Regions from separate parts of the Thalassotalea maritima genome, predicted to be linked through region 2. Evidence: predicted binding sites of a transcription regulator. Region 2 holds the regulator's gene; each other region holds the start of a gene.
What was found. The regulator FNR, encoded in region 2, switches genes on or off when oxygen is low (the NO sensors DNR and NnrR bind a similar motif). The targets are predictions, from matches to a motif close to TTGATCTAGATCAA.
Positions count from the first base shown of each region.

Region 1 (10,220 bases), 1.4 Mb from region 2:
TCCTCATATAGGCTCTTAGTAATGCGCGATACGGCGCTTCGAGTGAGCTTTTGGCCATAGATAGATTCAGTTATTGATTCAATTTCTCGAGTTGTAAGCCCCTTGGCATAAAGCTCAAAACAAAGTTCGTTCAGTGTATCGCTTTGCTCTTTCATGACATTGAGGATCCAAGGCTTGAATTGATTTAATCGATCACGAGGTACCTGTAAAGATAGAGCATCACCTATACCTAAGCCTGCCACAGGTCTATAGCCATTGCCTTTGTTACCTTGAGAAGATCTTAGGTATTCCGTTCGCTCAGCTTTCATAAATGAATTAAGGGCGAGCTCTAATACCTGATTTAGACCACCTGGCTTTTGGATTAAAGAATCTAATGCTGCTTGAATTTGCTTACTATTCAGCGTTAAATTAGTCATAGTCTCTCTCCGTTTGTTGTTGATTGTTTTTTGGTCGAAACTTTCAACTAAACTAAGAGAGACTTTTTTATTTGTCTAGTGGGACACACTTTAGTGGGACGGTATGATAGCATGAAGCTTGATGGTTCGCTGACTGGCTGTACAGAGGTTCCACTTGCTTTATAAACTAGTAATGTTGACCTATAAGACTCTTTGGAATCCCAATATTGCGTTAAATTACCCTCATCTACCAAACTTAGAGTGTCACTGTAGGTGTTGTTATCAGTCAAAGAGTCGTTGTAGTCTACCGCCCTTACAAAAGCCAAGCCGTTCCTTCCTTCGAAGCATCCTATCGACGAGTGTGCTTCATAAAAGCTTTGATGATAAGCACGGTAAAAATTAAATCCTATGGCATCAAATGTTGTCTCGTATACTGAGTCATCAAAACCGTCACTATTCTCATCGTAAACCCAATTCTCTTTTCGAGTGATATATCCCACATACAGCCATGCTAAACCAGGCTGTTGATATAAAGTTCTTGGGCTTTCTGGTTTAACAAAGCTATTTTCCGTTCTTCATCAACATAGGCTTTCACCTCGGGCAGATTAAATTTGAATTCAGAATATGAATGAATGTTATCAATTAAAAAAGCTAGATCTATACCAACTACACATCTGCCGGGTTGTTCGGCATCTTCAACAGGTATTCTGTCAAAGCGTTCACGTAAATCATTAAGTATGGGGCGCGCTTCCTTAATATTGAAAGCTCGGACACTTGCATTGTCGCCGTTGATATATATCGAATAAAATAAATCTGCGTCAGAACGATTGAATGTGCTGTTTGGTGCAAGATTTAGAGTAATCTGATTTAAGTATCCACTACCCTGTATAAGAATTTTCTCTGATGTGCCCTCAAAGCCATGACTTGTCAAGTCTGTCCATGTAGTTTCAACATGGCTCTGAGTAACATAAACTTGGCTGCATGCGGGGTGGCAAATAAGGTAATTAGTAATAGCATCTAACGCCCTTTGGTGAAATATAATGCCTCGTTCTTTTAATCGGTTCAGTTGTACGCCATAGTTATCCATTCATCATCTAATTTATATAGCAGGCTATAGGAGATTGTGAAATATCTAAGCTGTAAAAGGTTAAAATTAAAAACTCAGCATGAAAGATTAATCTCTCAACGAAAGAAAACATAAAAAAGTTATTTAATCATTTTTGTAGGCTGTTATTGAAAGAGATTCTCTTCTGGAAAGAAGTATTCCAAAAACATCTATTCGTTCATGGTCGCATTTTTATATGTAAGACATTTGCCATTAAATTCCGTTATATTTTCAAATATAGAATTTTTGTTCTATTTTTTAATTAAATAAAATCAATGCGTTATATTTATTCGCTGTGCAATTGTCAATTTTTATTGGTCAGCATACTTGTAACGACAAAGTGTTAATATAGAATATCAATTCGTTACAGGATGTAACTAGTCAGAAACATCAGGATTTATTGGTAGGATGCCATAAGGACAGCTTGATGGATTATTTACCGGCTCAGGAAGAGCTATTATCACGGAAGTGTAATTTTAAGGACAACCCAAAAGAGATCAGGACGATTGATAATATAAAGTCAGGAACACGGATATAGCAAGGAGTGCTATACAAGGAAGGGTCAGGGCTGCAAAAATTTGTACCAGACACAGACAAATGGTTTGTCTAAAGCGAAAGTAGTTACTTTCGCTTTTTCTTTATATACGCCTTAATATTTTCATAATGGCTTTGAAACAGGACTGCTTTTAGTCAATGCTAAGTAATAGCGAGCAGAATTATAGACCACAGTCATGATTCCCTTCTCACGCTAGCGACTGGCATTCTATTGCATTACAGATAAGTTGCTCGAAAAAAGCGCTTATTATTATCCTTATGACGCTGTTTAGCGTAAAATAGTCATTATTATTTGTAAACATCGTACGGTATTATGGCTAGATCAAAAAAATCGCGCAAAGAAGGCGCGTTAATGAAAAAGCTTAATTTAAAGCGTCCTGAAAAAGTTGAAAAAGAACCTCGTAAGCGTAAGGTATCTGGAAATAAATCAGGCACACGTCAACAAGTAGCCTCTCAGAAAGATGCATCGCAACAGCAAACAGGCAATCAAGACCCTAGAGTTGGTAGTAAGAAGCCAATCGATCTGGGTGTTTCTTTAAAGCCGAAAAAGCCAGAGCAACATAAACCTAAGCAGGCTGTGGTTGCGCCAATTCGTGTTGCTGAAACCACCACTGAAACTATCGCCGATGAACAAGCATTAATCGATCTTTATGAGCAAGAGCTTGATGCTATTGAAGCAAACGAAGAATTTATAATCATCGCCGCTAAACTTGAAGCTGGGGAAGAAGTCACTTTGGCTGAGCAACAAAAGCTTGAACAAGCTCAACAGCGCCACCAAGAATTGTTAGATCTATTAGGTTATGAAGAAGACGACTTCATTGAAGACGAGCAGCCTGTCGAAGATGATGACGATGAAGACGCGTTGTTGCGTAAGTTTGATGACAGTGAATTTTCGGAGTTTAAAGAGTAATAGATGACGACCATGCAGTTAGTTTTAGTTATTGTCGCCGTAATTATTATTTTAGCCCTGGCAAGTTATGCCAGCTTCTTACTGTTTAGATTACGAGAACAAAAGCGTTTCCGCGAGCAAGCAGAACGTCAAAAGCGTGAAAAAGCTCAGCAGCGAGATGTTAAAGTCTTAGAGTCAATCATGCATATTTGCCGAGCAATGGCTGAAAAGCAGTGTGAGGTATCTGAAGGCAGTTGGCGATTATCTGTATTGATGGAATCGTTACCGAATCATCAAGCTCAAATGAAGTCTAATTTTCCTGCTATATTTACTTTATATAGTAAGATCAATCACATGCCTATTTTGGAAGCGCGTAAGCAACTGACGAAGAAGGAGCGCTTTAAGTTAGATTTAGAGCGTGCTGGTTATGAAGAGGAATTTGAGTCAGCCGTCAACGCCGATGTTGCTAAGCTATTGCCGTTTGTTAAGTCGCTGATTGATTCAATGCAGAAGCAACAATAAAACCTCCGCTCAGTCGTTGCCAATTCGCTGAACGGAATCAAAGGGTATGACAATGACTGAGCAATTAAAACAAGACTTCACTAAGCGCATTATTGCCTTGCAGGCTCGCGTAGATTCAATTCATGATGACTTTGCCGAAGGGCGAGATGCGGATTGGTCAGAGCAAGCGGGAGAGCGAGAAAATGACGAAGTACTTAACGCCTTAGAAGTTGAGGCGAAAATCGAGATTCAGCAATTATCTAACGCTATTCAACGTATCGAGAACGGTACTTACGGTATTTGTTCTTCGTGTGGTGACCAAATTGCGGCAGCTAGACTGGCCGCCCAACCTGCAGCAACCAAGTGCATAGAATGTGCAGATTGAAGCAATTTCTTTACTTGTGTGTACTAACCGTCTTAGAAACGTTCATTTATATTCTTTACTGTTAATGTTTTGCTAAAACCTTGAGCTTGATCAATAAATTTGCCAACAGGCTTTTTTATAATGTGCAGTCTTAAGTATCTATCGAGCTCGATGCCATGTCTTTTAGTGAAATGTTTTCTCCGCAATTGTTAAGTAAGTACGATGTTAGTGGCCCTCGGTACACCTCGTATCCAACAGCTGTTGAATTTAACGAGGCATTCGATAACGACGATTTACTGAAAGCAATCATCGAGTCAGAAAAACAGAACCTATCTCTGTATATACACATACCATTTTGCCATAGCCTTTGTTACTACTGTGGCTGTAATAAAATCGTAACTCGTCATAAAGATAAAGCAGATCAGTATTTAGATTATTTATTTAAAGAAATTGATACCCGATCAACGCTGTTGGCGAACAAGCCAGTTAAGCAATTACATTTAGGTGGTGGTACGCCAACATTTTTAACCAAGCAACAAATAACCCGTTTAGTTGAGAAGCTAACCACATCATTTAACTTTGCCGACGATGTTGAAATGGGTATTGAAGTTGACCCTCGAGAAATCGAACTAGATTTAGTCGACCACCTGCATGCATTAGGCTTTAACCGGCTTAGTATCGGTGTACAAGATGTCGATGAAAAAGTACAACAGGCCATCAATCGTCTGCAAAGTACCCAGTTTATTGTCGAGCTTGTACAGCGCGCTAAGGCGGTAGGTTTTTCGTCTGTTAATATTGATTTGATTTATGGCCTACCACATCAGAGTAAGCAAACCTTCGCCAGTACCATTGATGCGGTCCAAGCGATTGATCCTGATCGTATTTCATTATTTAGCTACGCCCATTTACCAACTCGTTTTGCACCGCAACGAAAAATTCGCGATGAATGGCTACCAAATTCAAATGAAAAGCTAGCGATTATGCAATTTGCGATAGAGTCGCTTATCGATATGGGGTACGAGTTCATCGGTATGGATCATTTTGCAAAAGTCGACGATGAGCTTGCTAAAGCTCAGCGAGAAGGGCGTTTACACCGTAACTTTCAAGGTTATACAACGCTCGGAGAGTGCGATTTATTAGCGCTGGGTGTCTCGTCAATCAGTGCCATTGGTGCCAGCTTTAGCCAGAACGTTAAAACACTAAAAGAATATTACCAAGCGATTGATGATTGTGGCCATGCATTAGAAAAAGGCATAGCTACAGATCGCGATGATGCGATTCGTGCCTTTGTTATTAAGCAACTTATGTGTAATTTCCGTGTATCGAAGCGTCAAATCGAGCGTCAGTTTAATATTATTTTCGATGAGTATTTTGCTGATGATTTGCCATCTTTAGCTATTTTTATTAATGACGGTTTGTTAATAAATAATGCAGAAGCTATCGATGTGCTACCCAAAGCAAGGTTGCTAATTCGTAATATATGCATGTCGTTTGATGCTTATATTAAGCCTCGCTTACAGCAGCAACGCTTTTCTAAAGTTATATAGGCAGATCTTATCTAGCCCCGTTGGCGAGCCTAAAGCTCGCCGATAACGTGCTCAACGCCAGCACTTTTGATGTACAGCTGCTCCTTATTGCCACTTAGCTTCTCTTGTGCAATTTCCGCCCACTGATAAAAGACATTGCGATGAATACTCGCATATAAATTACGACGTACCTTGATTATAGGCTGTCCGTTATCGTCCAATATCAGTGGCGTTTTGTCATTTAATAGTATCTGATCACCTAAATTGGTTGTTAATAGCATCGTGGCTTGCTCACTGTCATCGAGCCATTGCCATGAGGTAATGGTAAATGGATACCGTTCAACCGAAATGCCAATTTTCTCTACAGGCGTGACTAAATAATATTTATTGCCTTGCTTAATTAACACTCGGGCAAATAATTTAACTAATCGTGGTCTAGTAATCTCGCTACCTTGATACAACCACTTACCGTCAGCTGTTATAACCATATCAATATTGCCACAAAATGGTGGATCCCATTTTTCTACGGGAGGAAGCTCGTTTTGTTTGGCGTGGATCTGTTCACTGATGCGTTGCAGGGACATAAGGCATCTCATCTAATAGGTTCGATATAGGTGCATAACGATAACACAATTATCTATGAATAAGCGGCATGCTAAGTAACTAACGTAGCTAATACATAGCCTAAGCCGCATACAAGGTAATTTTATTCTTGCCTGTGGTTTTTGATTCGTACATGGCATCGTCCGCTTTTTTGAGCAAGGAATCTAGGTCATCACCATCTTCCAGCTCTGCCATACCAATACTGATGGTTGTGTTAAATTTGAGATCTTCATAAACAATTTGATTTTTCTCAATAGCTGAGCGGATACGCTCTGCCACATGATGAGCGTCTAACATGTTATTGTCATGACAACCTACCATAAATTCTTCACCACCAATTCGGCCACAAAAGTCACTTGCGCGGATAATATTGCGGATCAGGTCGCCTATTTCTTTTAATGTTTGGTCACCTGCCGGATGACCAAATTTATCGTTAATAAGCTTAAAATTATCAACATCAAAAGCGATAAAGGTCAGAGGCTTTTGTTGACGTTCTGCTTGGGCAATGGCCATTTTAGCCAAATTCATAAAGGCTCGGCGATTTGGGAGTTGAGTCAGCATATCGGTTCTTGCTTCAAACTCCGCTTGCTCTTTGGCGGTTTTCAGCTTTTGATTTTGCTCTTTTACCAACTCTTGTAGTTTGTATGCTTTCTCATATGCATCACTGATATTATTGATATCTTCAGCTGAGCCCTCAGTGATATGGATACGAATCTTTTGGTAAATACTCCACATAAAGCCTAGCAAATGTGCCACCATAGTCACTATACATACAATGGTGATATTTACATTGGGATAGACAACACCGAGCTCTTGTAGTGTGATTATTAGTAAGGTAGCAAATAGCGGAATGATCGACAGTAACATTATGCTGGTTTTCTTTTCACCCGTATAGCCACAATAGGCCGCAATTAGCACGGCTACCGGTAAAGTAAAGATGGTTATTTGCTGTAACGTTTTTGCCAGATCATGAAAGCCAATTATCGCCACCGGAATGATAAATATAGTGGCGCAAATCATCACATGCATAATCTTATCAAGCGCTTTTGAGTGAAAGCCTATGTTGTTATAGGTACGAATAAACTGCAGAGCACAGCTTAACATCATAGCGATAGCGATGGTTCCGAGTAAGTAATAATCGAGGTTACTTACATATAAATTAGCAACACCGCTAGCAAGCAACATGGCGGGGATCAGACTTATCACATAAAAACCATACCAATAGCAGTATGTTTCTTTAAAGAGTTGAAAATATATAAAGCCGGCTAACAAAGACATTAGTGTTAGCCCCAATATAAGGCCCATTAAGCTATGCTGAATGTTCATCGCTTGGCTTAATTCCGGTAATTTCCAAACGTCCACATGAGCATAGCGAGGCGTTGCGGTTGGACTAAACACCTCTAGTAGCACTTGCTTACTTTCGTTAGCGGCAAGTTGCATAGCAAAAACATTGTTGGCTGAAGCGAGCCGTTGTTTGGCAAATGGATTGGAGATAGGCACCTGCATGAGTTGCTGTGGTAGATTATCGTCGACGACAAATAATGACAGCGTTAAAGCGTTGATCGCCGGATATTGAAAATAGTAGGTGTGTGTGTCGTCACCGTGATTATGGACATCAAATGATAGCCAGGTTGAGCCAGCGCGGACGCCCAGGTAGGGTTTTTGCCCCCATTCAACTGAAGTAAATAGCTCATCGGAACGCCAAATTTCCGCTGCAGTCATTTGCGTATTTTTTTCAAATAAAAAGCGCAAGTCTGATATTGAAACGTGCGCGTTGCTGTCAGCATATGCTTTAGTAATAAAAGCGCTACAAAACATCGCTAATGCACATAGCAATGCTACAACTGTTCGGTGAACGAGATGCGCCATGATCAGCCCTAGTTGTTATTTTATAACTGAATAATTGAGATACATATTCCAATTTAGCAGAGTTGTTAATGCGGTGTAAATAGCCTCTTAGGCGATAATAATGTTTATTAAAGCTATGCTCGAGTTTATCGAACTGATTCAATATCAGAGCGCTATACTTTTAAACGTACTTTAATCCATGTTGCCTGCAAGTTGAGCAAATAAGTAGCTTTTTTGATGAAGATATAAGCAGCGGCTTATATCTTTAAAAAAAATCATCATTTTTACTATTTTTTTCTTGCTAAATGTCGTTAAAGGTCGCTATAATCCGCGCACTGTTTAAGGCAGTGTCCTCAAAAGATAGTGGTGGCTGTAGCTCAGTTGGTAGAGCCCCGGATTGTGATTCCGGTTGTCGTGGGTTCAAGTCCCATCAGCCACCCCACTTATCCTGATGTTAATTCCTATTTTAAAACCCTAATTATTGTTTAGTATTGTAGCGCGTATTTGTTAGTAAACTGCGCTTCGTTCAACTATTGCAAACTTTTTGCTAGCTTATAACAAACTTTATAGCCCAGCTCCAATCCAGTTAAGTCACTCATTAGTATTAAGTTACCACTCAAAACCTTAAGATAATAGCGTCTTACATGCTCGCTCGTGTCGTACTCATTGAGCCGACTAATCTAACAAAATACAAAAGCTCACAAATGTTTTATAGCCAGTCACGGGAGCATATAAATGAAACAGAGTTACAGCTAAAAAATAGGTGCGATAAGAGTGTTAGCAATGACTTAACCGTAAAGTAGCAGAGCAACCTATTATGTCGATTGAATGCTTAGCGTATAAACAAAAACAGCGCCATGTAGGCGCTGTTTTTAGTTAATTCGTTTTATTGGCGATTACTTCAATGATGCCATGTATTCAGCTAAAGCTGCGATATCTTTGTCGGTTAATTTCGCCGCGATATTTGCCATCATGCTATTCATGTCGTTGTTACGAGCGCCGCTACGGAATTGCTCAAGTTGTAACTTCATGTAGTCAGCAGTTTGTGAACCAACTTTCGGGAAGCCAGCTAAGCCTGCGCCTTTACCATCGGTGCCATGACAGGCGATACATGCGGTAATACCACGTGCAGCATCACCACCTTGGTATAATTTCTTGCCGTATTCATTAGCTTCTGCTGCTACAGGTGTTAGTTTTTGGCTTGCGAAGTATGCCGCTAGATTTTGCATATCTTCGTTTGACAATGTTGCAACTTGGCCAGCCATGATCGCATTATTACGTGCACCAGATTTGAAATCTTGTAATTGCTTAACTAAGTATTGCTCGTGTTGGCCAGCAAGTTTTGGGTGATTTGGAAGCGGTTGGTTACCGTCAGCACCATGACATGCCGCACATACCATTGCTTTGGCTTTACCTGCGTCAACATCACCGGTAAACGTTAATACTTCTGCAGAAGGCTTAGCAGCTTCAACATCAGCAACGGCTTCAGGAGACTTAAAGTACGCACCTAAATCCATGATGTCTTGATCTGTTAAGTTCATTGCAACAGCATTCATTGATGCATCCATACGCTCACCAGAGTGGAACGCCTTTAATTGCTTCTCAATGTATTCTGGGTGTTGGTCAGCTAGATTAGGGTTGATCAGAACTTCTGAGTTACCTTCTTTACCATGACAGTCAATACAAGCGGTAATTCCACGAGTGACATCACCATTTTCATAAAGGCCTTTACCTGCTACTGGATCGGCTACGGCAACTGGTGCCGCAGGCGCTGCTGCTTGTTGAGTTGCATCTGTAGCTGAATCTGCCGCTTCGCCTGAACGTGAAAAGCTTGAGAAATATGCAGCAACATCAGCCATATCTTGTTCTGATAGTGGCATTGCCATTGGCGACATCATTGGATCTTTACGAGAACCATCTTTGAAAGCCTTTAATTGTTTAACAATGTAATCGGCATGCTGACCAGCAAGGTTCGGGTACATGTCAGTGGTACCAATACCATTAGCACCATGACAAGCCGCACAAGTTGCAGCTTTTGTTTTACCTGCATCTGCATCACCTGCGGCAAATGCGTTACCAAGCAATCCGCAACCTAAGATTGCTGAAAGAACAAGTTTTTTCATAAGTTTTCTGCCTGTTATTACCGGAATACCTCAATTATAGATTGATTGTATTCTTTAATAGCGCGGTTAAGTTAATAAATTGATATAGATTTTTACCGTATTTTACACAATTCCCACGCGGGTGTAATGGTTATTCTTGATTTTTTTACGCAAAAAAGTGAACGAATTCATGGATTACAAAAAAACAATGCGAAGCGATAGCGAAAACAGGATATAATTGAACAAGTTGTTTTTAAATGTAGGTAAATGATTTTGTCATCTGATGTGAACTTGCATGTGGCCGAGTTTGTCACTAGTGCACCGGATATTCG
Region 1 covers NZ_CP166919.1:3,260,524-3,270,743, reverse strand. The annotation lists gene ACAX20_RS14630 (IS256 family transposase) at 1-416, opposite strand, end outside; gene ACAX20_RS14625 (hypothetical protein) at 907-1,482, opposite strand; gene ACAX20_RS14620 (GTPase-activating protein) at 2,408-2,965, shown strand; gene ACAX20_RS14615 (DUF2489 domain-containing protein) at 2,969-3,466, shown strand; gene ACAX20_RS14610 (TraR/DksA family transcriptional regulator) at 3,519-3,830, shown strand; gene hemN (oxygen-independent coproporphyrinogen III oxidase) at 3,986-5,356, shown strand; gene ACAX20_RS14600 (DUF1285 domain-containing protein) at 5,386-5,919, opposite strand; gene ACAX20_RS14595 (diguanylate cyclase) at 6,020-7,807, opposite strand; tRNA gene ACAX20_RS14590 (tRNA-His) at 8,153-8,228, shown strand; gene ACAX20_RS14585 (cytochrome c) at 8,683-9,303, opposite strand; partial or broken gene ACAX20_RS14580 (c-type cytochrome) at 9,289-9,909, opposite strand; gene yihA (ribosome biogenesis GTP-binding protein YihA/YsxC) at 10,159-10,220, shown strand, end outside.
Region 1: hemN (oxygen-independent coproporphyrinogen III oxidase) is a predicted target of FNR. The motif match lies at 3,911-3,924, and genes of this name have one in related genera.

Region 2 (10,220 bases):
ACAGTTTCACTGCACTCATCGCTAAATGACTGCCATAGGATATGCCCCATAACGTGATTTTCTCAGCACCTAAATGCTGGCGTAAATCATTAATATCGAGCGCATTTTGCACGGTTGTATAGCCGTAAATATCAACCCCTTGTTGCTGCCATTTTGCGAAACATTGCTGTGCTGCTTGTTGGTAGCTATTTGTCAGTTGAACTTTGCTGATTATGCTACTGTGGTCAAGTGTTACGTCTGATACACAATAATCCGCTTGCTCGGAAGCACCGGTTCCTCTTTGATCTAATGCAATCACATCACCATGTGCTCTTAGTGCTTCAAACAATGGAAAACGGCGCCATTTTGCCGTACCTATTCCAGAGCCGCCAGGACCGCCTGCAAGGTAGACTATCGGTGGGCCTTTTTTATCGGTTGTCGCTGGAAAACGCACGTAGTTAATACGAATGTTACGGCTGCTCGCATTATTGCGATTCTCTGGAACAAAGAAATGCCCGTCAATAGCATCGGTGGTTTCACCACTGTTGGCTTTAAACGTGATTGGTGTCTCATTGGTATATAACGCTTCGTTGTCTGCATATGCCAACGCAGAGGCAGTTAGTGATACGGTTAACATTAAAGAAAGATAGTTACGCATGGGGGGGACTCCATATCCATTTTTGTTGATTTACGTTTATTAAATCGGTGATTCATGTTTAGAGCGAGAAAAACTCTTTAAGAGGCGGAAAAACAATGCTTTAATGGACCAAAGGTAGTAAATAATCGGTAAACGGTTAAACAAAAATGCGTAATTTAGCCTATAAATTGGCCAGTTTGTTCTCTATGTTAATGATATTGGTGTTGACGGTAAACAAGGCTTTTGCCGCGCCAATCATTCTCCCTCTTGGCCACGATAACGATGTGGTTGTTTGTGAATTTGCTAAATCACAACAACATATCCCCCAGTTTAATGAACCCGAATGTCAGAGCATGAGCTTAGCTCAAGTCGATCCACAAGGTAGAGAGCTGTGGCTGTCAATCTCGTTTGAACGCTCCGAGCACTGGCAACACATCGACCCGCCATACGGATTGTTTGTTTTTGCGAAAACCTCAAGCAATGTCTTTTTAAATGGCGTGCCGTTAGGTAAAAATGGTAGCCCTGGAAATAAGTCCATTGAGCAAGTCGGCAAAATGGACAGCGCATTTTATGTTCCTGAGCACGTAGTAAAAGCACATAACAATGAATTGGTGATGCACCTATCAGCGCAACACAGCCTGATCGCGTTGAATCATCCGCTGCATTTGATTGGATTTGGTCAATATGGAGATACCAAACAGTTTATCCAAACCTTTAGTGGGTTTGGGTTGGTACTGGTTGGTGCGTTTTTAGTTGGCGCATTGTATTTCTTAATACTGAGTGTCGGTAAACGGGGGAGCACAGATCATCGTATTTTGACCGCGCTTTGCTTATTAGCGGCGATACAACTGTTGACTGAATTATCGCGGGGGTTGATCAATTATGATTACCCAATACATGATGTACGACTAGTGTCGGTGACTGCCTGTTCGTTTATTTTTGGTGTGTTGTTGTTGGCATACAGTTCATTTAAGGTGGCGGGTAAGCATGCCCTTCATTGGATTTATATTGGTATTATGCTTAGCGTGCTCGCCGTGTTATTTGCTCAAGGGTTTGATAGCAAAACCACGCTAGGGATATTTATCCCGTTGCTGGTGAGCTCTTTACAGTTATTATTTTACTGGTATCAAAACAAACAGTCGCGTCTTTTGCGCTGGTTTTGCGTACAAATGCTTATTGGCGTTACGATACTCATTAGTGCGTCGAGTTTTCACGAAATTACGTATTTTGCGGTTATTGCTGTTTTGCTTTGCTACTTATTCATTCAACAGGCTCGTGAATATCGTGCCCAGCAACAGCTATTAGCCAGTGAACAATCTCGTATTGCCAAGTTGGAATACTCGCTCGCGCAAAATGCACAAGTGCAACGGCCTACAAACATCGAAATTAATTGGCAAGGAAAGACTGAGTTCATTGTAACTTCGGATATCACGTATGCGAAAGCGGCGGGGGATTATGTTGAATTACATTTAACCGATGGTGCAAGTAAACTGTTTACAGGTACTTTAAAGCAATTAGAGCAACATTTACCAAGCACGTTTATACGTGTGCATCGCTCCTACGTGGTTAACCTCGCGCAGGTTGTCTCATTAGAGAGCAGCGATAAGATGAGCGCTAGTCAAAATGTCTTGTGCTTACAGAACGATTATCAGGTGCCAGTGAGTCGTCGGCTTTTGCCGGTCGTTAGGAAGTCATTAAAGTCAACGTAGATATGTTGGCGTGTAGTATGATGATTGTAATCGAGACAGCAATATTTCAGGCTTTACTAGCTCCATCGTGGAGCTAGTAACTGTGCACAAGCACAAAGATAAGGTTTACTTATATTGTGATGATTATAAGTGCACTTTAACCATAAAGCTGAAGGTCGATTCAGTATCAAGACCAGGGAAGTCTAAACCGAACTTGTTAACCCAGTACGAGTATTCAACACCTGCTTCAAATTTCTTCGGTACACCGAAGAACTTACCAACATCCATACGTAATTGTGGGTTGAAGTGGAAATCTGATGCGTGAGTCTCTTCAGCTGAAGACCAATCAATGTAACCGTCAAACATGAAATCCGCATTTTCTACGCTAAATGGTAAACCCCAAACTACAGTCAATTGTTGGTCGTTGTCTACTAGCTCGTTGTTCGCTTGGTAAACGTTAACATTGAAGTAAGCAAAGCCAGGAACGGCGATGTCAGCACCAAAACCTACTAGGTAGTTATCAAATGTATTGTTGAAACCATTTGATACGAACGTAGAGTGTTCCCATGTGGTTGATACGTAAACGTCAGAGATCACACCGTACTTTAGCTCAGAGCCAGTTAAGTAGCTTAGACTAAAACGTGGTGACAATTCAGAGTAGGTTTCTTTTGCGCCATCGTGGTTGGCATCTTGTTTGTAATCAAGACGATCAGCAAAGAAGAATAAGTCACCCCAGTTGTGACCTGATGCGTGCTCAAGTGTTACCGTAACAACGTCATCATGAGTGTTTACTTCGTATTCGCTGGCGTTTTTAAGCAATGATACCGAGTTGTCGCTCCAGAACATTTCAGCGTTAGCAACAGACGAAGTGAAGGCTGCGCCTGCAATCATTGCAGATGCAAATAAAGATAAAATTTTTTTCATGGTATTACCTAGATATTACAACAAATGGTGGCGTAGGTGATGTAAACACCTTGCCTAAACGATGGTAGGGTGATGACACCCTACCTAAATTGAGTTTATGAAAAAGCGAATTTAGCAACGAATAGAGCAGACAGTACCCAAACGCTGGCGCTTACTTCATTAAGACGACCGGCAAATAAACGCACAGCCGCGTAGCTGATAAAGCCAAAGGCAATACCATCAGCAATCGAGAAGGTTAATGGCATGCTCAGCAATACAACGGCAACTGGCACGGCATCCATTAAGTTATCCCACTTAACTTGCGCAAGGCTGCCAATCATAAGCACACCAACGAAGAATAATGCACCTGCGGTAGCGTACGCTGGGATCATGCCAGCAAGTGGTGAGAAGAACAGCGCTAAAATAAACAATGCAGCAACGGTTACCGCAGTAAGACCGGTACGGCCACCGGCAACAACACCCGCAGCACTTTCAACATAACTGGTTGTTGTTGAAGTACCTAGTAGAGAACCAGCAACAGTTGCACCTGAGTCGGCAAATAGTGCCTTTTTCAAGCGTGGTAAGTTACCGTTTTTATCTAGCATGTTGCCACGTTGGGCAACGGCGACTAAAGTACCAGAGGTATCGAATAAGTCGACAAATAAGAAGGCGAAGATAACGCTGATCATGCCGACTTCTAACGCACCTGAGATATCAAGTGCCATAAAAGTAGGTGCAATTGATGGTGGCATAGACACGATACCCGTGTAGGCAACATCGCCAAAAATGATACCTAAAATGGTGACGATTAAAATCGCAATCATTACCGCACCTTGTACGTTAAGGCTTATTAAACCAACGATTAAGAATAAGCCTAAAATCGCCATTAATGGACCAAATGAGGTAATGTCACCTAGCGTAACTAAGGTGGCAGGGCTGGCAACAATGATACCTGAGTTCTTTAAGGCAATTAGCGCTAAGAACATACCAATGCCCGCCGCGATAGCGTAACGTAGTGCATGCGGAATTGAGTTGATTACCCATTCACGTACTTTAAATGCACTTAGCAAGGTAAAGATCACACCTGAAATAAATACGCCACCTAATGCGACGTTCCAGCTATAACCTAGCTCCATCACCACGGTGAACGTGAAGAAGGCGTTTAAGCCCATACCCGGTGCTAAGGCAATAGGGTAGTTAGCGTATAGACCCATGATTAAACAGCCAATCGCGGCTGCTAAACAGGTTGCAACAAATACCGCACCCTGATCCATACCGGTCATTGCTAACATTGATGGGTTAACAAAGATGATGTAACCCATGGTTAAGAAGGTAGTAAAACCTGCCAGAATCTCTTGCTTGACATTGGTGCCATGTTCAGCAAGTTTGAACAGTTTTTCAAACATGTATAGTATCCCAAAAATTGTGTGGTTTTCGACCTGTTACGCTTACCGCTGTGGCGCATTTTATAAAGCGCTTTCTTGGTGTGCCAGGTTCGATTAAAAACGCACGCATTTTACGACATCTTGTTACTAAATGTAATTAAAATGTCGTTAAATTTCATCAAAAGCATCTGGGATACAAGGTGGTTACTCTTATTTCATGTTTTGCTAACATTTATATGAGGCTTACCTTACATGTGTTGCATTCGTTCAACAGTTGCCCAATGTTTGGTTATAACTTGAACGTTAAGTGTTGGTTTGTTGTCGGCTACGATTTTAAAAATGGCGATTCATAACCGTTGGGTTTGAGCGCTAACAAGTCACAATTAAGTCTATCAATGACCTGCTCAGCGGTGTTGCCGATTAATACCGCAGATAAGCCGGTACGGCCAATGGTGCCGAGGATCACCAATTCGGCATCAATTTCTTTCGCGACGTGATCAATCACATCTTCTGGTAGGCCTTCTTCAACATGCAAGTGCTCGGCATCGATGCCATATTTGTGCGCATGCTGTTGCATCACTTCAAAATGATGCTTCTTCATTGTCTCGTTGTATTCGTGAGGGTCGAACTCTGGAATTTCTATGGCAATATTGACAGGGGTGCCAGGATAAGAATTAACGAGGTGGACGTTGGCGCTAAGTAGATTTGCCAGCTGTAAGGCTTCTTCGGTAATTTTGTTATTTAACGATTGGTGCTCTGGCTCTTCACTTCCCGCATTGATGGCAGCGAGAATATGACCGTCTTTAGGCCAACTATGATCTTTAACCAGTAATAACGGCACCCAGCACTTGCGAATTAAATGCCAATCGGTAGGGGTAAATATCACTGACTTTAATGTCGGATGCTCATGGGTGCTTTTGATCACTAAATCATAATAATGATCTCGAACTTCAGATAATGTCGCTTCAAACGGACGATTGTGCCAAATGACTTTGGTATCAATTTCTTGGGTATAGTGATTTAATAGATTATTGAGCCAAGCGTTACGACCCTTTAGTACCGTTTCTCGCATTGCTTCACGTTCATCAACCGACAACATAGTGGTCATTTCGTAAGAAAAATCATATATCACTAATAATGCCGTGATTTTAGCGCCATTATGCTTGGCAAGGGTACATGCACGCGCGAGCGCTTTTTGCTCGTCTGTGTCGGGATCGATGACCACTAAGATATTTTGATACGTTTCCATAACCATTACCTACCTGTTGCTCGCGCTGTTGTCGTGAAATACTCAACTAATGAATATCAGTAAGCTTAACGTGTTAGCTAGAGGGTTACAAATTTGTTAATGGTAAAACGCTAGAAAATAAAAAAGGTGTTGATATAAATCAACACCTTATAACGTCCACTTAATAATTTTGGGTTATTTTTGTATACCCGCTAATCGAGCTAAGCCGTCTTTATCAATAATGGTGATAAGTTTGTTTTCCACTTGAATTAAGCCATCTTTTTGAAAACGTGTCATGAGACGAGAAATGGTTTCGATGGTTAAACCAATGTAGTTGCCTATTTCACTGCGAGTCATTGGCAAGTTAAATTGCAGTGACGACAAATGACGGTTACCCAAGCGGCGACCGTACTTAACCAAAAAAGTCGCTAATTTTTCTTCGGCATTTTTACGATTTAGCAATAGCAACATCTCATTATTACAGGAGATCTCATCGCTCATTAAGTTCAGCATTTGCGCTTTTAAACGCGGAATTTTATTTGATAAGCTATCGAGAACTTCGTAAGGTATTTCACAAACCATCGATGTCTCTAATGCTTTAGCAAAGCTAGGGTGGGTTCGGCTCGCTAGGGCATCAAAGCCCATTAAATCGCCCGCTAAATGAAAACCTGTAATTTGCTCTTCGCCTTGTTCAGAAATCACAAAGGTTTTGAAAGTGCCTGAGCGAATTGCATAAAGCGTTTTTAATGGCTCACCGGCTTTAAAAATTTGCGTATTTTTTTGTATTGGTTTTTTACGCTCAATGATTTCATCTAATAGATTTAGTTCGTTTTCATTTAAACTAAACGGTAAACACAATTCACTGATACTGCAGTTTTGACATTTGATGTTTGGAGCAATCGACGATGCCATAAGTTTATATCACCAGCTATAAAATTAACTGGCGACAGACTACTAAAGAATTTGATTTAACGCAATTAATAAGCTGTAAAAGCCATAAAAAATCAATAGCAATCCAGTTAGCTTACGGAATCTATCATTACGTAGTACTTGTGTGACAGATTGCAACGAGGTGGAGACGGCAAGCAACGCTGGTAAGGTACCAAGACCAAAAGCAAGCATAATTAACGCGCCATCAATCGCATTGCCACTGGCCATTGACCAGGTTAGGGTAGAGTATACTAAGCCACAGGGTAACCACCCCCAAATAGAACCCAAAGCGAGCGCTTTTAACGGCGAGTCAACGGGGAGAAGGGGCTTACTCAATGGTTGAATGTAGCGCCAAATGACTTTGCCAATGGATTCTATATGGGTTAACAAAAACCAAATTCGTGCGACATAACAGCCCAGCAGAATCAAAAACACACTAGCAATAACCTTGAGCCAAATCACTTGTGCACCAATCGACTTTACCGCGAGAGAACTGCTAAAGCCAACAACCGCGCCAATTAAGGTGTATGAGGTAATACGCCCCATGTTATAGCAAACAATATACAGGCGTTGGCTGCGGGCATGGTTATTGGGGTTAACAAGTAATGACGATATACCGCCGCACATGGCGATACAATGGCCTGCACCAGCTAAGCCTATTAACAGTGCCGATATAAAATCAAGGGGCATTAGCGCGTTTGATCCGAATCTTGCGCTTGTTGCGGTGATTTTTCGTTACCACTTTCCGATGCATCGTAGTGGTTACTGTGTTTTACTGACGATTGAGGTGCGTCTTTGGCGGTTTGTTGTTTATTGCTTTTTTCATCATCAAACAAAATACTCATACCTTGCTTTTCTAAATCGTCGAATTGCTCCGTTTTTACCGCCCAAAAAAACAAATAAATAGCAATCGCAGTAAATAAAATCGCAATAGGGATCAGAATATAAATAACGCTCATGGGTTTATTTTCTCAACAATCGTAATGAGTTAGTAACAACGATAATCGAACTGGCCGACATGCCCAATACTGCCATATATGGGGTGATAAAACCAGAGACAGCAAGCGGTAAGACAATCGCGTTGTAGGCAAACGCCCAAGCGAAATTCTGCTTTATGATACGTCCGGTTTGGCTCGATACATTAAACAACTGTAAGAGACTGCTTAGCTTATTGTTTAACAGAATAACATCTGCGCCACTTTTGGCAATTTGTGTACCGCTACCCATGGCAATGGCAACGTGCGCTTTGGCAAAAACAGGGGAGTCATTTACACCATCACCGACCACAGCAACCGTACGCCCAGAGGCCTGTTGTTGCTCAATAATCGCTAATTTGTTGTTGGCCGTGCAGGTATGGTGATATTCATCTAAGGTTATATGGTGTTTAAACTTATTAACACCACCGGCGTTATCACCACTGATCATTAAAGTGTAAATGTGTTTGGCTTTGATTGCCTGCAGAACCGTTTTGCCATCGTCGCGTATGACGTCGTCAAGATACAGTGCTGCAAGCAGTTGACCGTTACAGGTGAATAAACATTGCGCATTGGCGATGTCATCACTTACTGCTGCTGATTCATTAATCCAGCTCACTTTACCTACGCTCAGCTCTGCATCGTGGTAGCGCGCCTTGATACCACAGCCAGGAACAATCTCCACATCATCAACTTGAACTGAAAAATCTCGATATTGGCTAAATGCCTTTGCAATAGGGTGCTCGGAATGACTTTCCATGGCGGCAATGAGTGTCAATAGATGTTGCTTATCAAGATCGGGGGCGAGCAGTTTGACATCGGTTAGACTGAATTCACCGTTGGTTAGCGTACCGGTTTTATCAAACGCGATCGTGTCGATTTTCGGCATACTTTCCAGTACGTGACCCGATTTGATCATGATACCGTCGCGATTTAACCGAATTGTGCCGCAAGTAAGCGCCGTTGGCGTGGCAAGCGATAAAGCGCAAGGGCAGGTCGCCACCAGTACCGATAAGGTTATCCAAAATGCTTCACTTGGCTCATGCTGATACCAATAAATGGATGTGCCTATCGCCGTTAATAAGATGATAGCAACGAAATATTGGGCTATGGTATCAGAAAGCTGAGCGATTGCCGGCTTATGTGCTTGTGCGTGTTCGCTCAAGCGAATAAGGTTGGTTAAAAAGCTATCGGAATTACTTTTATTAATTTCAATTTGCAAGTTACCGTCGCCATTGACCGTACCTGCAAATACTTGCTCGCCTATCGCTTTACTGACGGGCTCATGTTCACCGGTTAGCATCGACTCATCGATACTGGACTTGCCATGGTAAATGGTACCATCACCAGGAATGGTTTCGCCTGGTTTTACCAATACGCGATCACCTGCTTGCAGTGTTTTGGCACTGACAACGGATTCTTGTTCATCATTGAGTAAGATAGCACTAAGTGGCATCAGTTTGAGTAAATTGGCCGACACTTCTGCGGCACGGGCTCGGGCACGAAACTCTAAGAATTTACCGATTAACAGTAAAAACGTGAACATAGCCAGTGATTCGAAATAGACTTCACCGGTTTGGAAAAAAGTGGCCCATGCACTGGCACAAAACGCAAGTATAATGGCAATCGATACAGGCACATCCATGGATAGTCGGCGTGCACGCAGGGCACTTATCGCACCGGTATAAAATGGCCAGGCTCCGTAAGTCACGATCGGTAAGGTTAATACAAAGCTGGTACCGCGCAAATACGTTAAATTATGCTCGGCTAAGTCGGAAAATGCACCAAAATATAACCCAACGGCAATCATCATCACTTGCATAGTTAATATGCCACTAACGCCTAGGCGACGGATGAATTGTTTGCTGTGCTTGATATTGTTTTGTTCAACTTGATTGGCCTTAAAGGGCAGGGCTTGATAACCAATGCGAGCAATATCTGTGATGATATCACTGAGTCTAAGTTTTTCGTTATCCCAAGCAATCGTGGCGCGTTGAGTTGTAGCATTGACTTGCACTTTAGCTATGCCGTCTTTATCTCCAAGGCGCTTTTCGATTAACCAAGCACAGGCCGCGCAGCTCATGCCGTCGATGGATAAGATGGTTTCTTTGTGATCATCGACATCAAAGGTGAATTCGTTTTGTAAGTTGGCGTCATCGATGAATTGGTTAGCTTTTAGGGCATCGGGTACCAATGCCTCGGCTTTGTTACCTTTTTCACTGCGAAAACGATAATAATCTTCTAAGCTATTCGCGACGATGGTTTCAGCGACAGCTTGGCAACCAGCGCAACACATGTCTCGTAATTGGCCTTCAATGGCGACCGATAAATTTATACCTGGTGGAATTAACTCGCCACAATGGAAACAGTCCTTAGCTACAGCGGTCATAGACTCAACAAACCCTATTAAAAACGAACGAACATCTTATGTTATTGTGTGACAATGTATTGAATCGTGATCAGTAACGCAATTCAAATTCTCTAAAGTTAGCTTGT
Region 2 covers NZ_CP166919.1:1,824,446-1,834,665, reverse strand. The annotation lists gene ACAX20_RS08265 (alpha/beta fold hydrolase) at 1-637, opposite strand, end outside; gene ACAX20_RS08260 (LytTR family DNA-binding domain-containing protein) at 784-2,325, shown strand; gene ACAX20_RS08255 (outer membrane protein OmpK) at 2,449-3,228, opposite strand; gene ACAX20_RS08250 (NCS2 family permease) at 3,324-4,613, opposite strand; gene uspE (universal stress protein UspE) at 4,918-5,841, opposite strand; gene fnr (fumarate/nitrate reduction transcriptional regulator Fnr) at 6,016-6,732, opposite strand; gene ACAX20_RS08235 (sulfite exporter TauE/SafE family protein) at 6,775-7,440, opposite strand; gene ccoS (cbb3-type cytochrome oxidase assembly protein CcoS) at 7,440-7,709, opposite strand; gene ACAX20_RS08225 (heavy metal translocating P-type ATPase) at 7,714-10,113, opposite strand; gene ACAX20_RS08220 (FixH family protein) at 10,184-10,220, opposite strand, start outside.

Region 3 (10,220 bases), 460 kb from region 2:
TATCGTTAAAAATGAAGTTAATGCCGAAGATGTATTACAACTTATTGAAAAGGTTGGCACAAATCACCTAGTTGACCTAGAATTATTTGATGTGTACCAAGGCAAGGGCATTGAGCCTGGTTTCAAGAGTTTAGCGATTGCGTTAACGTTGCAAGATAGCGAGCGTACTCTTGAAGATAAAGACATTCAAGACGTGGTAAGCGGGGTAGTCGAAGCCCTTAAGAGCGAATTTAACGCAACATTGAGAGACTAACGATATGGCGCTAACGAAAGCAGAAGTTGCAGAGCATCTTTACGAAGAAATCGGTCTGAGTAAGCGAGATGCGAAACAGTTGGTTGAAGATTTTTTCGAAGAAATCCGTAGCTGTCTGGAAGGTGGTGAGCAAGTTAAGTTATCAGGTTTTGGTAATTTTGATTTGCGCACTAAGAATGAGCGCCCGGGTCGCAATCCGAAAACAGGCGAAGACATTCCAATTTCTGCCCGAAAAGTCGTGACGTTTCGACCGGGGCAAAAGCTGAAAACACGCGTTGAACTTGCCAATCAAGATTAACTGCATCACAGCAGTATAACAGCATAGTCATCATTAATGAAAAACCAGTCCGTAGGACTGGTTTTTTGTTTTTAGCCATTGTGATTGGTGCCATGACTTGCTGCTACGCTTTTAACGGAGAGTCACGCCTTGAGGATACTGTCTGTTAATTGGCGTGATGGCCACAGTCAAAATGTAATGTGTCGTTAACCATCTTTCACTTTACGATAAAGTGCTCGACCGATCATGCGCGCTTTGGTCGGAAGTGGCATCCGCTTTAAATTGGTTTTAACAATGCCTTGGGTAAATGCCGTGGCCTTAGAGTAGTCGATATTAATATCAACAATGACGGGTTTGTTTTCGGCGGCGAGTTCTCGTGCTTGATAAATACCTTTGCCAATATCGTTATTAGTTTCTATGCGCACATATTCTGCACCTGTGGCGATGGCTAAGCCCTGCAATTTAGTCGGTGGTAATGTCGTGCAGGTTTTTCGATTGTAAGGTATTTGCTGTGCTTGCGATATCTGCGATAACTCACCATCGTTAAAGACACAAATAATACAACCGACATGGTTTTGACTGGCCATAGCCAACTCCATTGCTGTCATCATAAAAGCGCCGTCACCGACAATCGCGACGACTTCCCTGCTAGGGTAGGCCATCTTGGTCGCAATCGCCGCAGGTGTTGCATATCCCATACAATTGAAATCAGTTGGAGAAATAAAACCGTACGGCTGATGAATTGACATGAGTTCCGCAGTCAAAAAGGTATGGTTACCATCATCAACAACAATGTGCGCATCGTCATTTAATTGTTTACGCAATTCATCAAAATATAAGATTGGGTTAACTCTATTGTGACTGTCGTGTTGATACCAACAATCACGATACTGCTGCTTGAGCGTTGCTAATGTATGATGGATATTGCTTGCGTCGTTACGCTCTGTATAAGACTGTAACGCGATTAATAAAGCTTCCAGTACTTGTTTGCTATCGCCTTCAATAGTCAGTTCGGCAACGAAATTACGATTAAATACTTCTGGGTTTATATCAATATGAATGAGCTTTTCCGGTAACTTACCACCAAAACTTCCGGTAGCGATTTCTGCAAAGCGGGTACCAATGGCGAGTACACAGTCGGCGTGATCAAATACGTATTTTGCTGCAGGGGCAGCTGCGGGGCCAAAGCAAAAGCCGGCATGCAGTGGGTGTGCGGCACTGAATGCACTGATCCCCTGCAGGGTGGTGGTAACGGGGGCTGTTAGTTTTTCTGCAACGTATTGTAATTGCTTGTGTGTATGCACGGCACCCCATCCCGCAAAAATGGCTGGATTATCGGCTTCCATAAGCATTTGAGCCGCTTGCTCAAGCTTTTGCAATGTACGTTTACCAAGCGCTGGCGATATTGGTGCTTGATAATGAGGTAGGCTACTAATAGTGCCTTTATCGAGTTGTAAATTAACCGGTATTTCAACAAATACCGGACCAGGTTCGCCACTTTTTGCAATGTTATAAGCTTTATAAATAGTCTCGACAACCTCTTGGTGTGACTCGACTTTAAAGACAGCTTTAGTAAATCCTTGAACAAGCTTTTGTTGATCCAGTTGATGTAGTTGATATTCAAACTTAGAGTCACTACGAATACCGCCACTAATGACCAACATAGGAATACCATCTAGGTATGCTTCAGCAATCCCACTAGCAGCATGAGTAACGCCAGCGGCAGGTACAATGACCATGGTACCTATGGTGTTTGTTGTTCGACTTATTGCATCAGCCATAAATCCCGCATGGGCTTCGTGCATCACTAAGGTTGGGGTGATGGTCTGTGAATTATTCAATTCATCGTAAATTTCGGTATTGTGCACTCCCGGAATACCAAAGGTATGTGTGACGCCAATTTGTTCAAGTGCGTAACGAACTAACCACGCTGCTGTTTTCTTCATATTCTTATTTTTTCGATAACGAGCGTTCACCTAGGTAACGCATTTATTAAGTTACTGTAATTGCTACTTTAACGTGTTTGTGAGGTACAATACCAGATAATCTGCTTTGTGGCGGATTAATGACACAATCAGACTGAGTTATCTGTTAGCGACAGCTAAATCTTGAATAGGACATTGCACGTATATGAATAAAACCCCTGGACTTGGTGATACAAACGCATGTTTTACTGTGTATACACGCCACCGTCCGCCACTGGTGGTATATGAACAATTAACAAGCTTGCAACCACTTCGACAAGGTGAGGTGAAACAGATAGCCGATAATACATCTAACCATTGGCGCAAAGTGTTTAATGTTTATGCAAAGCTACTGTTTTCTATAGATAAAACTGGTTATACCAGTTGGCAGCAATTGCGTGATGAGATATTATTACAGGCAAGTAGTGGTCAAGCTTTACATTTTCTTGATAGCCATCACTGCGACTTTGCCACGGAGCCGGCTGGTGTTCACATTTTAATGGGTAAAACGTTTGCTTTAGATCTCTTAACGGAACAACAATTGAATCAGTACGTGTGGATAGAGAGTGACATCGCAATTAATCGTCAAGACAACATCATCATTAGCCCGTATTTTGACTATCGACAACTGAACAACGCGAAAATTGACGTAATTGCGCGCTTAGTTCAAGGTTTAGTGCGTTAATAACATAGATGGGGCTTATCAAAAACCATTAGCTATAGTCTATTTTGTTTTTAAGTTATTGATAGTTAAAACAAATAAATTTGATGTAAATCACCATTAATAAATGGATTTTTATCTATACTTAATCAGTAAATTATCTAACAAATACTAAGGGTTATTATGTCTGATAATGCCGTACTCGTCATTAATTGTGGCAGCTCGAGCTTAAAATTCTCCGTTATAAACCCCAGCGATGGTGAAGTTTTTGTTTCTGGTGTAGCCGAACGTTTGTTATCGGAACAAGCATTTATCAAAATCGCTTATCAAGGTGAAAAAAAACAAACCGCATTATCGTCGCCATTTGATCATCAAATAGCGGTTAACTTCATAGTTGATTTTCTCACTGAGCAACAGTTAGCCGATAAAGTGACAGCTGTTGGTCACCGAGTTGTGCACGGTGGTGAGGCCTATTCGGAACCGACCATTATCACAGGTGAGGTTAAAAACAGCATCGCTGAACTTGGTAAGCTGGCACCGTTACATAACCCTGTCAATTTAATTGGTGTTGAAGCAGCAGAGCAGGCATTTGCTAAGTTGCCGCAAGTGGCCGTATTTGACACCGCGTTTCATCAAACCATGCCGCCGAAGGCGTTTATCTATGGCCTACCATTTCATTTGTATAAGCAACATGGTATTCGCCGTTATGGTTTCCATGGTACCAGTCACTATTTTGTGTCAAAACAAGCCGCAGAGATGTTGGAAAAGCCTATTGAAGAAACCAGCGTTATCACCGCTCACTTAGGCAATGGCTGCAGTGTTTGTGCTATCGAGAATGGCAAAGCCGTTGATACCTCGATGGGATTAACCCCACTCGAAGGGGTGATTATGGGTACTCGCAGTGGTGATATCGACCCAGGTATCGTATTTCATTTGATTGAACAGTTACATTACAGCCCAGAGCAAGTGAATAACTTGCTGAATAAAGAAAGTGGTTTGCTCGGTATTTCGCAGATGTCGAACGATTGTCGCACAATTGAAGATGCGGTGATTGATGAAAATGACGCGCAAGCTAACCTAACCATGGATATATACTGTTACCGTATTGCCAAATCCATAGCCTCGTACATGGCCTCGCTTAGCCATTTCGATGCGTTGGTATTTACCGGCGGTATTGGTGAAAACTCAGACTTGGTGCGCTCGCGCGTCGTGCGTTCATTGAAACTCCTAAATCTAGAGTTGGATGAAGCCCAAAATACAGCGATTCGCTTTGGTAAACAAGGTACTATCTCTGCCTCAAGCAGTGTCCCGTGTCTGGTGATCCCGACCAATGAAGAGTTAGTGATAGCGACTCAAACTGCAGCCATCGTTGGCCAGGGTTAGGGGGAGTTTATGCCAAGACGAATTATGATAGCGCCATTAGGCTTTGGCGTTGGTTTAACCAGTACGGCGTTGGGTGTTTATCACAAGCTCCAGCAAATGGGCGTTGATGTTGGTTATTATAAACCGATAAGTCAGCCGACTCGCAATAAGCTACAAAGTAATACTTATGGTGCCCCCGAAGTTCATGATGATATTGTCAGCTCTATTCCTATCAGCATTGTTGAAGACAAGGTTGGTGACGGCAAATTAGATGTTGTATTGGAAGAGATTGTCGGTCACTGTGAAAGTATCGATAAAGAAATCATCATTATTGAGGCGATGATCCCAACCACTCGTCACGCTTATGCATCAAAAGTTAATGCAGAGGTTGCGCAAGCATTATCCGCCGATATCATCTTTGTCGCAACACCAGATAATGACACGCCAGAGCAATTTGAAGACCGATTAGAGCTCAGCTCGAAAACATTTGGTGGTTTGAATAACCATCGGGTTAAGGGCTGCATTATTAATAAAATTAATGCCCCCGATAAAGACGTTTATGGCTTGTTACCACGAGAGTCGGAATATGAAGCGAAAACCGATATCAGTGATTGGCAAAATCTGTCGATATTTAAACCTGGAAAATTTGAGCTGATCGGTTCGTTGCCGTGGGAAATTGACTTGGTTGCTCCTCGCGTTGTTGATATCAAAAATTACCTTAATGCAAAAGTTTTGCACGCTGGTGATATGGAGCACCGACGGATCCAGAGCATTAGCTTTTGTGCTCGTAGTGTCGCTAATTTGATGGGCCATTTGGAGCCTGGTCGTTTAATTGTTACCCCAGGCGACCGTACCGATATTATTATTGCCACGTGCTTATCAGCACTTAATGGTACCAAAGTGGGGGCTTTACTATTAACCAGTGGTTATACCCCTAATGAACAAGTTATGGCGTTATGTCAGCAGGCTTTTAAAGCCGGCTTGCCTATGCTGTCGGTAGAATGGGACACTTGGGAAACATCACGTCATTTACTTAGTTACAATCCTGAACTACCAGAAGAAGATTTGCAGCGTCAAGAGCATATCCGTAATTTCGTCGCTGAACGCTTAAACGGTAAGTGGCTTGAAAATTACATCGGTACCAAAGTGACCGGTAAATTATTATCGCCACCGGCGTTTAGGCATAAGTTGACGTCTCAAGCGAAGGCCGCCAATAAGCTTATAGTTTTGCCTGAAGGTAATGATATACGCACTATTAAAGCGGCGGCTATTTGTGCTGAACGCGGTATTGCTCGTTGTCAGTTACTGGGACAAAAAGATGAAATCCTCTTAATAGCCGAGCAACAAGGTATCACTTTACCACCAGGTGTTATCATTACCGAGCCAAAAAGTGTTGTTGAACATTACGTTGAACCATTATTAGCGCTACGTAAGCACAAGGGCATGACAGAGATAGTTGCTCGTGAAGAGCTCAAAGACACCGTTGTGCTGGCGACCATGATGCTGCAACTTGGTCAAGTTGATGGCTTGGTTTCTGGTGCAGTCAACACCACGGCAAATACCATACGTCCAGCGTTGCAACTGATTAAAACCGCTCCAGGTAACTCTTTAGTGTCATCGGTGTTCTTTATGCTGCTTCCTGATCAAGTGTTTGTCTATGGTGATTGTGCCATAAACCCTGATCCTAATGCTGAACAACTCGCCGATATCGCCATTCAATCGGCTGAATCAGCGATTCAATTTGGAATTGAGCCGCGAGTTGCAATGATCAGTTATTCAACGGGTAGCTCTGGTAGCGGTGTCGATGTTGAGAAAGTGGCACAAGCGACCAAACTAGCTCAACAAAAACGTCCAGACTTATTGATTGATGGTCCGCTACAGTATGATGCTGCGGTGATGGAAAATGTAGCCAAAAAGAAAGCGCCGAACTCAAAAGTTGCTGGTAAAGCGACAGTGTTTGTCTTTCCTGACTTGAACACGGGCAATACAACCTACAAGGCTGTGCAACGTAGCGCTGACTTGATCAGTATTGGCCCGATGTTACAAGGCCTAAATAAGCCTGTAAACGACCTATCTCGTGGTGCGTTGGTTGAAGATATCGTTTATACCATTGCATTAACGGCGATTCAGGCTGATCATTAATCAACGATTGAGAGTTATTAAAAAGCGATGCACTCGAGGGGGCATCGCTTTTTTTATGTATTATTCAACATCGTCACTGTTCAGCCTTTCTATACGTTGTGAATGAACTAAGCTAATTAGATAGTTAGGTATAGTGAGGAATCAATATGAAAACAAGAGCTGCGGTGGCATTTGCTGCCGGCCAACCACTTAGCGTTGTAGAGGTTGAACTGCAGGGCCCACAAGCAGGTGAAGTGCTAATAGAGTTAAAAGCAACCGGCGTTTGTCATACCGATGCGTTTACATTATCGGGTGACGATCCTGAAGGTGCCTTCCCGGCGATCTTAGGTCATGAAGGGGCTGGGGTCGTGGTTGACGTGGGCGCTGGGGTTACATCTGTAAAGCCTGGTGATCATGTGATTCCTTTGTATACCCCGGAGTGTCGTGAGTGTGACTTTTGTTTACACCCAAAAACGAACTTATGCCAAAAAATTAGAAGTACGCAAGGCCAAGGTCTGATGCCCGATGGTACCTCTCGTTTTTCGCTCGACGGTAAGCCTATTTTACATTATATGGGCTGCTCAACCTTTTCCAATTACACCGTGTTACCTGAAATAGCCGTTGCTAAAATTCGCGCCGATGCACCGTTTGATAAAGTGTGTTACATCGGCTGCGGGGTAACCACCGGGGTAGGGGCCGTCGCTTTTGACGCAAAAGTGGAGCCGGGTGCTAATGTGGTTGTTTTTGGCTTAGGTGGTATTGGTCTTAACGTTATCCAAGGCGCTAAAATGGTGGGTGCCAGTAAAATAATCGGTGTCGATATTAATGAAGACAAAGCGGCATTGGCAAAACAATTTGGTATGACCGGCTTTATAAACCCAAACAAGGTTGAGAATGTGGTCGATGCTATCATCGAAGCAACCGGCGGCGGCGCGGACTATTCGTTTGAATGCATTGGTAATGTTCAGGTCATGCGCCAAGCACTTGAATGCTGCCATAAAGGCTGGGGGGAATCGTGGATTATTGGCGTTGCTGGCGCAGGACAAGAAATTGCTACGAGACCGTTTCAGTTAGTTACTGGTCGCAGTTGGCGCGGTAGCGCATTTGGTGGTGCCAGAGGGCGCACCGATGTGCCGAAAATTGTTGATTGGTATATGGATGGAAAAATAAATATCGATGACTTGATCACCCATACCATGCCGCTTGATAACATTAATGAGGCATTTGATTTAATGCACCAGGGAAAATCGATTCGCTCTGTGATTTTATACGACCTATAACTCTCAGGGTTGCTAATCATATAGAGTAGCGTACCCAGTTTTAAAGGGGCTGTTGGCTATAAATCACCGATTAACCGCTTTTATTTTTAACAAAGAGTGACGCAGATGAAATTAATAAGCGACTACAAGTCCTTTGCCGGACGACAACTACGTTATCAGCATCAATCAACTAGCTTATCATGCTCTATGATGTTTTCGGTATTTTTGCCTGAACAAGCAGAGCAACAAAGAGTGCCTGTATTGTATTGGTTATCTGGCTTAACCTGTAGCGATGAAAATTTTGTGTTGAAAGCAGGCGCACAACAATATGCTAATAAGTATGGGATCGCGATTGTTGCCCCTGATACGAGCCCCCGAGGCGACGATGTCGCAGATGCTAGCGATGGCGCTTATGATCTAGGGTTAGGCGCAGGCTTTTATGTTGATGCAACCGAGGAGCCTTGGCATAAACACTATCAAATGCATCACTACATTAGCCATGAATTACCCAACTTGGTTTGGCAGCATTTACCTATAGAAGCCGACAGAGCTGCCATATTTGGTCACTCTATGGGCGGCCATGGCGCACTCACCATCGGGTTAAAGCATCCTGAAAAATATCGTAGTATTTCTGCGTTCGCACCGATTTGTGCTCCTAGTCAGTGCCCGTGGGGCGATAAGGCGCTAACAGCGTATTTAGGAGAAAATAAAGCACTTTGGCAGCAATACGACAGTGTTGCTTTGCTTAATCAACTATCATCTTGCCAACCTATTTTAATCGACCAGGGCAGTGCTGATGAGTTTCTGTCAACTCAGTTAAAACCAGAATTATTACTCGCTGCAGTAGCGGGAAAGTCGTTACCTATTAGCTACCGACTGCAAGCGGGCTATGATCACAGCTATTTTTTTATTGCCAGTTTTATCGAACAGCATATTGCTTTTCACGTTAAGCATTTACGTTAATTGTCCTGTGCGAGCCAGTTAGTAATAAAATTATCACAAAAGGTTTGCGTCGCTAAAAAGGTTTATGTGATCATAAATGGATAGAACGATAACGTGTAAATTAGGCTGAAGAATGAAGATTGCTTTCGATATTCAACACTTGTATTACCTACCGCAATATTTGCCTGTTATAAACGCCCTTAAGCAGCATACCCAGGACATTACTTTAGTCGCTCATACCAGCGATGATGTTGAGCTAAATGATATCATTAAAGCGGCTGTACAAGATGTTGATGTTGAAGTGGTTTATGTTAGTGATTGGCAACAAGCACTGGCATATTATCTTGAGCAAAAACCGCGGTGGATAGTTTTTGGTAATGCTGTCTCTGACTTGGTACAGATACATAAACACAGTAAAACGATTTTGATGCAACATGGTGTTGGTCCTAAGAGCTGTTATTATGAAGTCTCAAAAGAGCCGACCACTGTGCGCTTTGTTGAGGGACAAAAACGATTGGCGAATCTGCAGGATATGTATCCACACGGGCAATTTGTTGACACCGGCTATGCAAAATTGGACCCTGCTATAACGGGTAGTGATATAACGATATCATTACCGCAACTCGGCTTAGATCCTAAAAAGCCAACCTTGTTATATGCCCCGACATATTATCCAAGCTCGATTGAATTGTTTGCAGATAATTTCCCCGAGCACTTCGCTCATTGCAATATCATTATTAAACCGCATTTCTTTTCATTAACGAAAGCAAAATATCACAAGCAAAAAGCTTTATTAAATCACTGGTCAGTCTATAAAAATGTTTATGTTGCAACAGTCGATGAATACAATCTATTGCCGTTTATGGCGCTGTCTGATGTTATGCTATCAGATGCATCATCGGCGATTTTTGAATTTGCAGCGTTAGATAAACCTGTTATTTGGTGTGATTTTTATAAATTGCGTTGGAGTTACCGAGGCATTTTTTCGTTCCGCTTTAAAAAGCGTCTTGATGCCAGTATCGAGGTATTTCATCAATTATGTGAACGAGCAAGTAACTTTGACGAATTGGCAAATTGTGTCAAGCAATCACTTGAACAACCTAATGCAAAAAGTGCGATAAGAAATAAGATAACCGAACAGTATGTTGGTCGTGTTGATGGCCAATGTGCTCAGAGAATTGTTGAATATATATTAGCAAACTAATAAAAGTAAGGTAATGAAGAAAGTAATCACTTTTGGCACATTTGACGTATTTCATGTTGGTCATGTCAGTATATTAGAGCGAGCGAAAGACTGCGGCGAATACCTTATCGTAGGGATATCCTCAGATGCTTTAAATGTATCGAAAAAGGGCAGGCGACCGATATATTCACAAGAAGA
Region 3 covers NZ_CP166919.1:1,365,165-1,375,384, forward strand. The annotation lists gene pheT (phenylalanine--tRNA ligase subunit beta) at 1-253, shown strand, start outside; gene ihfA (integration host factor subunit alpha) at 258-551, shown strand; gene ACAX20_RS06015 (thiamine pyrophosphate-binding protein) at 737-2,476, opposite strand; gene ACAX20_RS06020 (DUF6942 family protein) at 2,661-3,179, shown strand; gene ACAX20_RS06025 (acetate kinase) at 3,339-4,538, shown strand; gene pta (phosphate acetyltransferase) at 4,548-6,659, shown strand; gene ACAX20_RS06035 (S-(hydroxymethyl)glutathione dehydrogenase/class III alcohol dehydrogenase) at 6,806-7,918, shown strand; gene fghA (S-formylglutathione hydrolase) at 8,024-8,860, shown strand; gene ACAX20_RS06045 (CDP-glycerol glycerophosphotransferase family protein) at 8,973-10,043, shown strand; gene ACAX20_RS06050 (adenylyltransferase/cytidyltransferase family protein) at 10,057-10,220, shown strand, end outside.
Region 3: ACAX20_RS06025 (acetate kinase) is a predicted target of FNR. The motif match lies at 3,260-3,273, and genes of this name have one in related genera.